Regions from separate parts of the Kribbella sp. NPDC050459 genome, predicted to be linked through region 2. Evidence: riboswitches for the same ligand, from Rfam matches in the RefSeq annotation. Region 2 holds a riboswitch; the other holds the start of a gene.
The links. Region 2 has a riboswitch for ZMP and ZTP ahead of AB0I12_RS05650 (bifunctional 5,10-methylenetetrahydrofolate dehydrogenase/5,10-methenyltetrahydrofolate cyclohydrolase). Riboswitches for the same ligand answer to the same signal wherever they lie in the genome.
Positions count from the first base shown of each region.

Region 1: it holds a riboswitch for ZMP and ZTP, as region 2 does, so the genes downstream of both, AB0I12_RS14320 (glycine hydroxymethyltransferase) here and AB0I12_RS05650 (bifunctional 5,10-methylenetetrahydrofolate dehydrogenase/5,10-methenyltetrahydrofolate cyclohydrolase) in region 2, are expected to answer to the same signal.

Region 1 covers NZ_JBFAJQ010000003.1:651,307-658,519, reverse strand. The annotation lists gene AB0I12_RS14335 (hypothetical protein) at 1-851, opposite strand, end outside; gene AB0I12_RS14330 (MarR family transcriptional regulator) at 848-1,318, opposite strand; gene AB0I12_RS14325 (DHA2 family efflux MFS transporter permease subunit) at 1,382-2,932, shown strand; gene AB0I12_RS14320 (glycine hydroxymethyltransferase) at 2,984-4,432, opposite strand; ZMP/ZTP riboswitch at 4,461-4,541, opposite strand; gene AB0I12_RS14315 (acyl-CoA dehydrogenase family protein) at 4,538-6,169, opposite strand; gene AB0I12_RS14310 (YhjD/YihY/BrkB family envelope integrity protein) at 6,233-7,213, shown strand, end outside.
Region 2 covers NZ_JBFAJQ010000001.1:1,230,064-1,237,276, forward strand. The annotation lists gene AB0I12_RS05615 (NUDIX domain-containing protein) at 1-340, opposite strand, end outside; gene dop (depupylase/deamidase Dop) at 415-1,935, shown strand; gene AB0I12_RS05625 (ubiquitin-like protein Pup) at 1,991-2,200, shown strand; gene prcB (proteasome subunit beta) at 2,209-3,051, shown strand; gene prcA (proteasome subunit alpha) at 3,089-3,931, shown strand; gene AB0I12_RS05640 (NUDIX hydrolase) at 3,928-4,563, shown strand; gene AB0I12_RS05645 (nitroreductase family deazaflavin-dependent oxidoreductase) at 4,583-5,002, shown strand; ZMP/ZTP riboswitch at 5,018-5,102, shown strand; gene AB0I12_RS05650 (bifunctional 5,10-methylenetetrahydrofolate dehydrogenase/5,10-methenyltetrahydrofolate cyclohydrolase) at 5,123-5,974, shown strand; gene AB0I12_RS05655 (phytanoyl-CoA dioxygenase family protein) at 5,983-6,837, opposite strand; gene AB0I12_RS05660 (helix-turn-helix domain-containing protein) at 6,903-7,213, shown strand, end outside.

The DNA.
Region 1 (7,213 bases), on a different contig from region 2:
CGAGCGGTCGGCGAGCGCAGCGCTTCGGGTTTCGTGAAGTCGGCGACGGCTGCGACCACCTCGGGCGTGTAGACGTCCTCGTACGTCGTGGGCGCCGCAGCGGGCTCGGCCGGGGGTCGGACGACCTCCTTCAGCTCGGTCCGGAAGAACTTGACCAGCTCCTTCGCCCGGAGGAACCGGCTGCGGCGAAGGACTGCCTGCTCGCCGGCGAGCGAGGCGGTCTGCCGCCAGTTCACGTCGAACACGACCCGCCCGCGCTGGAACCCCACGTTCGTCTCGCCACCGGCGTACCCGCGTGCGTTGCCGTGCGTGAAGAACGAGCTGTAGAAGGCTCCCTCGTCCTCGTACTTCAGCACGTTCCACGCCCGGAATGGATCCGTCGGCAGGTCACCCCGCACCCAGGCCTCGTCCATCAGCGCGTGCGACGTCGCGTTCAGCGGCCGATGCCCGACGTACCGGTACTGCGGTCGCTCGCCGCGCCGGCGCCGCTCGTACTCGGCGATGATCTGCGGCCACTCGTCCGCGGACACCGCCCGCGCCAGCCGGGAGGCGAACGACGTCCGCGCGCGCAACTCGGCCCGCGACGTGACGGGATGATCGGTGCGCCCGGTCATCGTCTCGAGCTTGTCCATCGCGAAGGTGCCGCCGTGCGGAGCCACCCGCTCCCAGCGGGTCACCCGGAACGACGGACGGTTCCGCCCGCCGGTCACCGCGTTGAGCGCGCGCAGCGCACCGATCGCGGCACGGTACAGCGGGACCCGGCGGCGCATGATGCGGGTCTCCCACGCGGTGCGGTAGTCGCTGTCCAGCCACGCCGTACCGACGAGCCGCTTCGCCTCGCGGCGGTTCACCGTGAGTGTGCCGAGCGCCAGTTCTTGATCATCTGGTCCATGTCGGCGTGGATGAAGGCGAAGAAGTCGGCCGCCTCGGTGAGGCGGCGGCCGACGGGGGAGTCCTCGCCGAACAGCGACGCGCCGGAGCGGCTGGTCGACTCCCACTCGCTGAGGGCCAGGTTGCGGCGCTCGAGGATCGCCGCGAAGACGTCCTCGCGGATCCGGTAGTGGTCCTTGCGTGAGCCCGGCAGCCGCTCGCGGGAGATGAAGGAGACCTGGAGCAGCTGCCGGACGGCGCCGGACACGGCGGGCTGGCTGATCTTCAGCGACTCGGCGAGCTCGGCCGCCGTCATCGTGCCGGTGGGGCTGACCAGCATCGCGCCCATCACCCGCGCCGACATCGTCGGCACGCCGCTGTTCGCCAGCACGCCCGCGAAGCGCTCGACGAACTGGCTGACTGCCTCCCGGCTCGGTTCCTCCGCCATGGTTGAAGCTTACAGTAATCTGATCTATCGCAACTATCACAAACTTCTGATATTTTGAATTTCATGACCTCGACCATCGGCACTTCCTCGCCGGCGCTCACCGGTGCGCGGCGCTTCGGAGTCCTCATCGCCCTGTGTCTCGCCGTCCTCGTCCTCGGCCTGGACACCACCGTGCTCAACGTCGCCCTCCCGACGCTCTCCCAGGACCTGGACGCGTCCACGAGCCAGCTGCAATGGATGGCGAACAGCTACAACCTGGTGCTCGCCGCGCTGCTGCTGCCGGCCGGGCTGCTCGGCGACCGGTACGGCCGGCGCAGGATCATCGCGATCGCGCTGTCCCTGTTCGGGCTGGCGTCCGTCGCCTGCGCGCTGTCGGACTCGGCCGGTCAGCTGATCGCCGCCCGGGCGTTCCTCGGGATCGGCGCGGCGATGATCGTCCCGGTCGCGCTGTCGCTGATCACCGTGCTGTTCCGCACCGCGGAGGAGCGGAAGAAGGCGATCGGGTTCTTCGTCGTTGCCAACAGCATCGGTATGCCGCTGGGCCCGATCGTCGGCGGCCTGCTGCTCGACCACGCCGGCTGGCAGTGGATCTTCGTGATCAACGTGCCGATCGCGTTCCTCGCCGCATTCGCCGTCACGCTGCTCGTCCCGGAGAGCCGCAGCTCGAACCGCCCGGCCATCGACTGGCCCGGCATCGTCTTGTCCAGCGCGGGTCTGGCCGCTCTGGTGTACGGCGTGACGAAGGCCGGCGAGACGTCCTGGGGTGACGGCGTCACGATCGTGTACCTCGCGCTGGCCGTCGTCCTGATCGGCGCGTTCCTGCTCTGGCAGCGGCGGGCCGCCGGTCCGCTGATCGAGCTGCGATTGTTCAGCGAGAAGGTGTTCACCGGCGGCGCCGTACTGCTGACGGTCTCGGTGTTCGCGATCTTCGGGCTGCTGTTCACGATGCCGCAGTACTTCCAGGGCATCAACGGGTCCGACGCGCTGCACACCGGGCTGAAGCTGCTGCCGTTCATCGGCGGCATGACGGTCGGCGCGAAGCTGGCCGAACCGGTCGAGGCCCGCGTCGGCACCCGGCTGGTCGTGATGACCGGTTTCGCGGTGATGGCGGCCGGGTTCGTGCTCGGCGCCTTCACCGACCTCGGCACCGGGTACGGCTACACCGCGACCTGGTTCGCCGTGGTCGGCTTCGGCCTCGGGTGCTCGATGCCGCAGGCAATGAACGCGGCGCTCGGCGTCCTCGACCCGGAGCGGGCCGGCACCGGATCGGGCCTGCTGCAGGCGTTCCGCCAGGTCGGCGGCACGGTGGGAGTCGCCGTCCTCGGCACCGTCCTGAACTCGGTCTATCGCCACGACGTCGACACCGCAGGTCTGCCGGCGCAGGCAGCGGACGCGGTCGAGAAGAGCCTCGGCGGCGGACTCGCGGTGGCCGCGAAGACGGGGTCGGCCGACCTCGCGAACAGCGTGCGCGACGCCTTCCTCACCAGCCTGAACACCACGATGTGGGTGTCCGCCGGCATCGCTGTCACCGGCGCGGTCCTCGCGGCCGTACTGATGCCGAAGCGTGCCGCGAAACCGTCGCCGGACGTCCTGATGGGTGTGCAGGACTCCTGATCACACGACACAGCGCCCGCTCCACGGGGGGAGCGGGCGCTGGTTTGCGTGTCAGTTGAGCACGAGGCCCGGGTACAGCGGGAACTTCTCGAGCATCTCGGCCGAGGCGGCCTTGGTCTTGTCGGCGACGCCGTCGGCCAGCACGTACTTCGCCTTGGACGGTGCGCCCGCAGAGGTGGTCGTCGGCGTGGTCGCGGAGAGCACGTCGACGATCAGCTCGGCGACCCGGTCGAACTCGTCGGCGCCGAAGCCGCGCGTGGTGAGCGCCGGCGTACCGATCCGGACGCCCGACGTGTACCAGGCGCCGTTCGGGTCGCGCGGGACGGCGTTGCGGTTGGTGACGATGCCCGCGTCGAGCAGCGCGGACTCGGCCTGCCGGCCGGTGACGCCGTACGACGAGACGTCGAGCAGGACCAGGTGGTTCTCGGTGCCGTCCGTCACCAGCTTGACGCCGCGCTTCATCAGACCCTCGGCAAGCGTGACCGCGTTGTCGGCGACCGCCTGCGCGTACTGCTGGAACGAGGGCTGCCGCGCCTCGGCCAGCGCGACGGCCTTCGCGGCCATCGTCTGGCTGAGCGGGCCGCCCAGGACCATCGGGCAGCCGCGGTCGACGGACTCGGCGTACTCCGGCTGGCACAGGACCATGCCGCCGCGCGGGCCGCGCAGCGACTTGTGCGTCGTGGTCGTCGTGACGTGCGCGTGCGGGACCGGGTCGAAGTCGCCGGTGAAGACCTTGCCCGCGACCAGGCCGGCGAAGTGCGCCATGTCGACCATCAGGGTCGCGCCGACCTCGTCGGCGATCTCGCGCATTGTCGCGAAGTTCACCTTGCGCGGGTACGCCGAGTAGCCGGCGATCAGGATCAGCGGCTTGAACTCGCGGGCCTTGCGGGCGACGTCGTCGTAGTCGAGCAGGCCGGTCGCCGGGTCGGTGCCGTAGGAGTGCTGGTTGAACATCTTGCCGGAGATGTTCGGCCGGAAACCGTGCGTCAGGTGACCGCCGGCGTCCAGCGACATACCGAGCATCTTCTGGTCGCCGAGCGCCTTGCGGAGCTTGGTCCAGTCCTCCTCGCTCAGGTCGTTGACGTGCTTCGCGCCCGCCTCGGCCAGCGCCGGGGACTCGATCCGCTGGGCCAGGATCGCCCAGAACGCGACCAGGTTCGCGTCGATGCCGGAGTGCGGCTGGACGTAGGCGTGCGGCGCGTCGAACAGGGCCCGCGCGTGGTCGGCCGCGGTCTGCTCGACGGTGTCGACGTTCTGGCAGCCGGCGTAGAAGCGGTGCCCGATGGTGCCCTCGGCGTACTTGTCCGACAGCCAGTTGCCCATCGTGAGCAAGGTGGCGGGGGAGGCGTAGTTCTCGCTCGCGATCAGCTTCAGCGAGGACCGCTGGTCGGCCAGCTCGGCCTTGATCGCGCCGGCGATGGTGGGCTCCACCGCGGCGATCACCTGCAGCGCGTTGTTGTACGCGGCCGACGCGGCGGCGGCGTCGAAGGGTTGAGTCATCGTTGTCTCTCCTGCGGTTGCAGTGGGTCGCCGGCACCCAGGCGCACGGTGCCCGCGTTCTTCGCTCCCCGGTGGTTCTCCACCTAGCGCGCCAGTCGCGACGCCTCACCCTATCGCGCGCTCGAGGATCCGATCGAACGGCGTCGTGCGCGGCAGCGTCCCGAACACTCCGCCCCAGTCACCCGCCAGCCGCGACGCGACGAATGCGTCCGCGACCTCGGGCGCGGAATGCCGGATCAGCAACGATGCCTGGAGGCAAAGAGCCATCTGTCCGGCCAGCCTGCGCGCGCCCGCTTCGGCATTCTCGGTGTCAGCAAGCGCTTGCAGTACGTCGTTCACCGCCGCGTCCAGCCGCTGATCGGCACCCTGAACGGCAGCCATCTCCGTCAGCCACGCGTCGAGCGACTCCGGGCGGCGCAGCGCCCGCAGGACGTCGAGCGCGTTGACGTTGCCTGATCCTTCCCAGATCGAGTTCAGCGGCGACTCCCGGTAGAGCAGCGGCAGCCCGGACTCCTCGACGTACCCGTTCCCGCCGAGGCATTCCAGCGCCTCGGCCACCATGAACGGCGTCCGCTTGCACACCCAGAACTTCGCGAGCGGCAGCGCGATCCGCCGGAACGCCGCCTGCTGCGGGTCGCCCGCGGTCGCGGCGTCCACCGCGGCGGCCAGGCGCATCCCCAGGGCCGTCGCCGCCTCGGACTCGATCGCGAGATCCGCCAACACGTTCTGCATGGCCGGCTTGTCCGCCAGCAACCCACCGAACGCGCTCCGGTGCCGCGTATGCCAAGCAGCCTCGACCAGCGCCCGCCGCTGCAGGGCCGCGGAGCCGAGCACACAGTCCAGACGGGTCGCCGCGACCATCTCGATGATCGTCCGCACCCCGGCGCCCTCGTCTCCCAGCCGGTACCCGATGGTGCCGTGGAACTCGACCTCCGACGACGCGTTCGACCGGTTCCCGAGCTTGTCCTTGAGCCGCTGCAGCGCGAACGGGTTCCGGTTGCCGTCGGCAAGAACCCGCGGTACGACGAAGCAGCTCAGTCCGTCCGGCGCCTGCGCCAGGACCAGGAAGAGGTCCACCTGCGGCGCGGAGCAGAACCACTTGTGCCCGTTCAGCTGGTACACGTCCCCGGCCGGGGTCGCGGTCGTGAGGTTCGCCCGGACGTCGGAGCCGCCCTGCTTCTCGGTCATCCCCATCCCCGCGAGTACGCCGTGCTTCGCCGCGACCGGCAACCGCCGTACGTCGTACCGGGTCGACGCCAGTTGCGGGACCCATTCCTTGGCGAGCTGCTCGTCCGCCCTGAGCGCCGGCACCGCGGCGTACGTCATCGAGATCGGGCAGCCGTGCCCGGGCTCGACCTGCGACCACAGGTAGAACCCCGCGGCGCGGGTCAGGTGTGGCGCCGGGTGGTCGCTCGGCTGTGTCGTCCAGGGCGCGGCCTGGAGCCCGAACCCGACGGCCTGCTCCATCAGCCAGTGCCACGACGGGTGGAACTCGACCTCGTCGATCCGGTTCCCGTAGCGGTCGTGGGTGCGCAGGACCGGCGGGTTCTGGTTCGCGGGGAGGGCGTGCGCACGGGCCTCCTCGGAGCCCGCGAGCTCGCCGATCCGGCCGAGTCCGGGATCCGCCGTCAGGTCGGCGTACGGACGCAGAGCGTCACCGAGGGGCCGGTCCTGGGTGAAGAAGTTCACGCCCCGCAGTGGGGGAGCCTGATTCGTTACCGCGAATGGGTCCGCCATGTCAGTACGGTAAGCGGTATGGCACGTTCTGGGGCAGGACCCACTGGTGGGAGCTCCCTCTCATTGGCATGGGTTCGCAAGGTCCCCGCGACGACCTGGAAGCTGCTCACCCAGACGGTCGGCGTCTGTCTGCGCTACCGGGTCACCGGACTCGCGGCCGAGGGGGCGTTCTTCGCGATCCTCTCGCTGCCGCCGCTGATCTTCGGGCTGGCCGGCTCGCTCGGTTACATCGCGAGCAAGTGGTTCGAGGTCGAGACGATCAACGACATCAAGCAGCAGATCGTCGACCTGGCCGCCCGGGCGCTGACCGACGACTCGATCAAGAACGTCATCGCGCCGACCCTCGACCAGGTGCTGAACGGCGGCCGGCCGGACGTCATCTCGATCGGTTTCGTGCTGGCCCTGTGGTCCGGCAGCCGCGCGCTGAACGTGTTCGTCGACACCATCACGATCATGTACGGGATGGGCGGCAAGCGGGGCATCGTCCGGACCCGGGCGCTGTCGTTCTCGCTGTACTGCGCGGCCCTCGTCATCGGGGTCATCGTCCTGCCGCTGGTGCTGGCCGGACCGAACGCGGTCGACGCGCTGCTGCCGCACCGGCTGGACTTCCTGAACCAGCTGTACTGGCCGGTGGTCACGATCCTGTCCGCGGGCTTCCTGAACACCCTGTACCACCTGTCGGTCCCGATCCGGACGCCGTGGGTCTCCGACCTGCCCGGCTCGTTCCTGGCGCTGTCGATCTGGATCCTGGGCAGCTTCGTGCTCCGGTGGATCCTGCAGAGCACGGTCGGCGGTACGTCGATCTACGGGCCGCTGGCCGCGCCGATCGCGGTCCTGATGTGGCTCTACATGACCGCGATCGCCGTACTCATCGGCGCCGCGCTGAACGCGGTCGTGGACCGGCTGTGGCCGCACAAGGCGCAGGTCGCAGAGGTCAAGAACGTCGCGACGGTCGAGGAGGCCGGCGACGAGGTCGAGCCGGTGATGAGGGCGGAGTCGGAGCCGCACCACGACCACACGCTGACCCCGGTGATGGAGGAGGAG
Region 2 (7,213 bases):
TGTACAGGTACGCGTGGTACCGCGTGTTCTCGTCCGCGTAGTCGCCCTCCGGAAGCCGGGTCAGCTCGACGCCGGAGATCCCGAGCTCTTCCTCCAGCTCCCGGACGACGGCGTGGAACGGGTCCTCACCCGCCGCGACGACACCACCCGCGGCGAAGTCGTACCGGCCCGGGTAGACGTCCTTCGTGGTGGTCCGCCGGTGCACGTAGATGTCGCCGGCCGGATTCCGGACGACCACGCCGGTCGCGGAGTGTCGCAGGTTGTCGCGGCGCATGACCGATCGGGGCGCCGATCCGGTGACGTGGTTGTCGTCGTCGAGAATCGCCACCAATTCGTCCATGGGCGCAGTCTCACAGGTAACCCTGTGGACACAGCAACCCCATTTCGTCGCCGGTACCGCGTAGGCTCAACTCCATGAGTGTTCGGCGGATCATGGGAACCGAGACCGAGTTCGGGATCTCGGTCCCGGGTCAGCCCGGGGCCAACCCGATGCTGACCTCGAGCCAGGTGGTGAACGGCTACGCCCAGACGCAGCCGCTCGCGCGCAAGACCCGGTGGGACTTCGACGAGGAGCACCCCCTGCGGGACGCGCGCGGCTTCGACCTGAGCCGGGAGGTGGCCGACTCCAGCCAGCTCACCGACGAAGAGACCGGCCTGGCGAACGTGATCCTCACCAACGGCGCCCGGCTGTACGTCGACCACGCCCACCCGGAGTACTCCGCACCCGAGACCACGAACCCACGCGACGCGGTGGTGTGGGACAAGGCCGGGGAGCTGGTGATCATGGAGGGCGCGCGGCAGGCGCGCCTGATCCCCGGGGCGCCGCAGCTGAACCTCTACAAGAACAACACCGACAACAAGGGCGCGTCGTACGGCTCGCACGAGAACTACCTGATGCGCCGCTCGACGCCGTTCGCGTCGATCGTGCGGCACCTGACGCCGTTCTTCGTGAGCCGTCAGGTGGTCACCGGCGCCGGGCGGGTCGGGATCGGCCAGGACGGCGCCGCGCACGGGTTTCAGATCAGCCAGCGGGCGGACTACTTCGAGGTCGAGGTCGGCCTGGAGACGACGCTGAAGCGGCCGATCATCAACACCCGCGACGAGCCGCACGCGAATCCGGACCGTTACCGCCGGCTGCACGTCATCATCGGCGACGCGAACCTGTCCGAGATCTCGACGTACCTCAAGGTCGGCACGACGTCGCTGGTGCTGGCGATGATCGAGGACGGCTGGCTGACCGACGACCTGGGCGTCGACCGCCCGGTGACCGCGCTGCACGAGGTCAGCCACGACCCGACCTGCACGCATCTGCTGACGATGAAGGACGGCCGCAAGCTCACCGCGGTGCAGCTCCAGACGGAATACCTGGAGCAGGCCCGCAAGTACGTCGAGGACAAGTACGGCGACGATGCGGACCGGCAGACCAAGGACGTGCTGCACCGCTGGGAGCAGGTGCTCGACCAGCTCGCGACCGACCCGATGAAGCTGTCCGACCAGCTCGACTGGGTCGCGAAGTACAAACTGCTCCAGTCCTACCGTGACCGGGACGGCCTGGAGTGGGACGACCCGAAGCTGCACCTCGTCGACCTGCAGTACGCCGACCTCCGCCCGGACAAGGGCCTGTATTACAAGTTGGTGAAGTCCGGGCGGATGCAGCGGCTCGTCACCGACGAGGAGATCCGGATGGCCGTCGCGCACCCGCCGACCGACACCCGGGCGTACTTCCGCGGCCGCTGCATGCAGCAGTACGCGCCGCAGGTCGCGGCCGCCTCCTGGGACTCGGTGATCTTCGATCTGCCGGGCAAGGAGTCGCTGCAGCGGATCCCGACGCTGGACCCGCTGCGGGGCACGAAAGCGCATGTCGGGGCACTTCTTGACCAATGCGACACCGCAAGTGACCTGGTTCGCACCATTACTGGGGGTGCCGCCGGGTAGGGTCGCTCTTGAGGGTCGGTTGGGCGGCCCTCCCAGCGGTTCTAGGAGGTGTGCCATGGCGAAGGACGGCGGTCAGCAGCACAAGCAGCCGAAGCGTTCGTCGACCGAGGAAGAGGTCGAGCAGGTCGAGGCGTCGGAGGACGTCCAGGAGCGCAAAGAGCGACTCGACGAGGACGTCGACTCGATCCTGGACGAGATCGACGAGGTGCTCGAGGAGAACGCCGAGGAGTTCGTCCGCGGTTTCGTGCAAAAGGGTGGGGAGTGAACCGCTCGATGACATCTGATGCCTCCGGCCGGCTGCCGGAAGCCTTCCTGACCCCAGGCGGCTCGTCGTTCATGGACTTCCTGGCCGGGCACGCGCCCGACCTGTTGCCCGGACGACGGTCCCTGGGCCAGGGTGACCTGTCCAGCGAAGTCCCGCACGGCACGACGATCGTGGCGGCCACCTTTCCCGGTGGCGTGATCATGGCCGGCGACCGGCGGGCCACGATGGGCAACATCATCGCCCAGCGTGACATCGAGAAGGTCTTCCCCGCCGACGAGTACTCGGCGGTCGCGTTCGCCGGCTCGGCCGGCTTCGGGATCGAGATGGTCCGGTTGTTCCAGGTCGAGCTGGAGCACTACGAGAAGCTCGAGGGCGCCACGCTCAGCCTCGACGGCAAGGCCAACCGGCTGAGCGCGCTGATCCGCGGCAATCTGCCGATGGCCATGCAGGGCCTCACCGTGGTGCCGCTGTTCGCGGGCTACGACGAGGACATCAAGGGCGGCCGGATCTTCTCCTACGACCCGACCGGCGGTCGGTACGAGGAGACCCACTTCTACAGCGTCGGCTCGGGCTCGCTGTTCGCCCGCGGCGCGCTGAAGAAGCTGTACCGCGAGGACCTGTCCGAGACCGACTGCGCGACGGTGGCGATCCAGTCGCTGATCGACGCGGCCGACGACGACTCTGCGACCGGCGGCCCGGACATGCTCCGGCGGATCTTCCCGGTGGTCGGCGTGGTCACCGCGGACGGGTACCGGCGGCTGCCGGAGGACGAGGTCGCGACGCTCGTCGACGCGGCCTGGAGCCAGCGGCACCAGCGTCCCGACGGCCCGGCCTCGGCGTCCCTGACCTGACCAAGATCTCGATCGACTGACGAGGACGACACCTTCGATGAGCGTTCCCTTCTACGTCTCGCCCGAGCAGCTGATGCGGGACCGGGCGGACTTCGCCCGCAAAGGCATCGCCAAGGGCCGCAGCGCGATCGCGCTGCAATATGCCGACGGCATCCTGTTCGTCGCGGAGAACCGCTCGCCTGCACTGCACAAGGTCGCGGAGATCTACGACCGGATGGCGTTCGCCGCTGTCGGGCGGTACAACGAGTTCGAGAACCTGCGGATCGCCGGCGTCCGGCTCGCCGACATGCGCGGGTACTCCTACGACCGCCGCGACGTCACCGGCCGGGCGCTGGCCAACGCCTACGCGCAGACCCTCGGCGCGATCTTCTCCTCCGGCGGTGAGAAGCCGCTCGAGGTCGAGATCCTGGTCGCCGAGATCGGCGCGAGCCCGGCCGAGGACCAGATCTACCGGCTGACGTACGACGGCTCGATCGCCGACGTCCGGGGGTACGCCGTGATGGGCGGCCCGGCCGAGCAGGTCGCGGACTACGTCGGCGAGCACTACAGCGAGGGCATCTCGCTGGCCGGCGCGCTCCGGCTCGCCGTGGACGCGCTCGGCCACGACGGCACCGAGGTCCGGGAGCTGACGCCGGACCAGCTCGAGGTCGCGGTTCTGGACCGGACCCGGTCGCAGGTGCGCAAGTTCAAGCGGATGTCCGAGGAGACGCTCGCCGGCATCCTGAGCGAGTCCCGCCCGGCCGAGGCTCCCACGGAGCCGGCCGAGGAGGAGTCTGAGGCATCGGGCGAGTCGCCGGCCGACGAGGCTCCGGTGGCCCCGGCGGAGGACGACGCGCCGGTCGCGCCGCCGGAGGATCCCGACACCGACCGTCCGCTGTGACGGACCGGAACGAGAGCTCAGCCGCTACCGACGAGGTGGCGGCTGAGCAGTTCTCGGGCCAGTTGACTGTCGCCCGGGTCGGGGATCCGGAGCCGTGGGAGCTGCTGGGGGAGGAGCCCGGCTTCCACCGGTTCCTGACGGTGAACCTGCGCCGCTACCGGATGCCGGACGGTCGCGAGGTCGACTGGGACGTATTCGGCCCGAGGTCCGCGGCCGGGATCACGTCCGGTGTGACGGTGCTGCCGTTGACCCCCGAAGGCCGGATCGTGACGGTGCGGATGTTCCGGGCCGGTCCGGACCGGGTCGTCACCAACCTGCCGGGCGGCTACGTCGAGCCGGGCGAAGACCCCGCGCTCGCCGGCGCCCGGGAGCTCGAGGAGGAGACCGGCTACCTCTGTGAGTCGCTCGACATCGTCGGCTGGCAGTGGTCGTCGGCGTCCTCGACGTACCGCAAGTACGTCGGGATCGCGCGCGGCTGCCGCCCGGACGGGAAGCAGCAGCTGGACGAGACCGAGGACTGTGTCCCGGTCGAGCTGACCGTGGACGCGTTCCGCGCCGAGCTGCGCACTCCCGGTGCGATGACCGGAATCGACGCGGCCTATCTGGCGTTGGACCACGCAGGATTGCTTTGACACACTGCGGAGGATCGATATGAGCGACTGGAACGCGAACGTCATCGAGGAGTTCCGGGCCAACGAAGGCAAGGTCGGAGGCCAGTTCGAGGGTGCACCGATGGTGTTGCTGCACCACTACGGCCGCAAGAGCGGGCAGGAGTACGTCGCTCCGACGATGTATCTCGCCGACGAGACCGACCCGGACGTGATCTACGTCTTCGCCAGCAAGGGCGGCGCGCCCACCGACCCGGAGTGGTACCGCAACCTCGTCGCCGCCGGTAAGGGCACCGTCGAGATCGGCACCGAGAAGCACGACGTCACGGTCACCGACGTGACCGGCGGCGAGCGCGACCGCATCTACGCCGAGCAGGCGCGCCGCTACCCGGGCTTCGCCGACTACGAACGCCGGACCGCCGGTGTCCGGACCATCCCCGTCCTCGCGCTGAAGCGCGCGTAAGGGGCCGGTATCCTGGCGGCGGACCGCGACTGGCGCTGAGGTGGACGACCACCGGGGAACGGTCTGCCATCCGGCTTCGCCGCGCGCCTGGGCACCTTCTGCGACACAGGAGTGCTCCAGATGACCGCTGATCTCATGATCGGGACCGATCTCGCGGCCGAGATGGTCGCCAAGACTGCAGAGCGCGCCCGCGCCCTGCAGGAGCAGTACGGCGTCCAGCCGTGCCTGGCGACCGTTCTGGTGGGTGACGACCCGGCGTCGGCGACGTACGTGCGGATGAAGCAGAACCGGTCGAAGAAGGCCGGGATCGCGTCGCGCAGCGTCGTACTGCCGGCCACGACGACCACCGCCGAACTCGTCGCGGAGATCACCAAGCTGTCCGGCGACCCGGCGGTGCACGGGATCCTGCTGCAGCACCCGGTGCCGGCGCAGATCGACGAGCGGGCCGCGTTCGAGGCGATCGACCCGGCGAAGGACGTCGACGGCGTGACCATGCGCTCGTTCGCGGCGATGGCGTTCAACGACACCAAGGACCCGGGGTTCCGGTCCGCGACGCCCGGCGGGATCATGCGACTGCTCGCGGCGTACGACGTCCCGCTCGAAGGGGCGCACGCGGTGGTGATCGGCCGCAGCCCGATCCTCGGCAAGCCGGCCGGCATGTTGCTGCTGGCATCGAATGCGACCGTCACGTACGCGCACTCCCGGACGCGCGACCTGCCGGAACTGGTCCGGACCGCGGACGTCGTGATCGCCGCCGTCGGCAAGGCGAACTTCGTCCGCGGTGACTGGCTGAAGCCCGGCGCCGTGGTGGTCGACGCCGGCTACAACGAGGGCAACGTCGGTGACGTGCACTTCGCGGAGGCGGCCGAGGTCGCCCGGCTGATCACGCCGGTCCCGGGCGGCGTCGGGCCGATGACGATCGCCCTCCTCCTGGAGCAAACCGCCGACGCCGCCGAGGCCCAGCTGCGGTAGGGCGTGTCCTAGCGGTCGCAGCCGCCGTCCTTGTCCGGGCGGGAGTGCGGCCGGGCGATGTCGTCGAGGCCTTTGTAGGCGTACGGGTCGGTGCCGGCGACCATGACGATGTCGCGGTAGTCGTGCTTGGCGACGTGAACGCCGTCCGGCACGGAGTGCCAGGGGAGCAGCGACTCGGCGCTCATGTAGTGGTTGGCGAGCGCGCGGCGGAGACCGCGGCGGCCGGTGTTCGGCAGTGATCGGTGCAGGAGGTAGCCGTTGAAGATCACCGCCGAGCCGGCCGGCACCTCGACCGGTACGGCGTCGTCGTCGGAGTACGGGAAGTCGAATGCCTCCACCGTGCAGTCGAAGCGGAGATCGTCCTGCTCCCGATCGGGATAGATGACCCCACGCCGGTGCGAGCCCGGCAAGACCCACAGGCAGCCGTTCTCCACGGTGGCGTCGTCGAGTGCGATCCAGGCCGCGGTCAGCGAGCGGTCCCTGGTCGGGATGAAGAACTCGTCCTGATGCCACGCCTGGCCCGGCCTGCCCTCGGCCTTGATGAACAGCATGGACTGCATCGCCTTGACGTTCGGCCCGATGACCGCGGTCAACGTCTCGACCACGCGCGGCGCGTGCAGGGCGGCGAGCGCGACGTCGGACGCCTTGTGCGGGTGGTGGATGCAGAGGAACTGCCGCAGGACGTCGTCGGTGGACTCCGTGTCCGGAGCGCCCTCGACGGTGCCGAGGTCGCCGCGGCAGAGCTGCTCGGCGGCAGTGTGGAGCGCGGTGACCTCTTCGGGTGGGAGGGCCTGATCGAGGACGACGAAGCCGTCCCGCCGGTAGGACTCGACCAGCTCGTCGGTGATCTCGGTGAAGTGCATTCAGCCACTGTCGCGGAGCACGCGGAGCCGGCCAATGTCGCAGACGAGCGCTCTACTATCTGTTCATGATCTTGCGATCGCCGGTGATCAGCGTGAACTCGCCGATCCAGATCGCGGACTACGCTCCCGGAGCGACCTACGGGCCGCGCCGCCTGCCGAACTTCGAACTGCTCTGGATCCTCCACGGTTCCGCGCTCTGGCGAACCGAGGTGTACGACGACGCGGGTGTCCGGCAGGCGACGGTCGAGCGCGAGCTCCGGCCCGGCTCGCTCGCACTCGCCAAGCGCGGGAATCGGGACGCCTATAGCTGGGACTGTGATCGCGGATCGCGGCATGCGTACGTGCACTTCCAGATCGAGGACCTCGGCGACCTCGG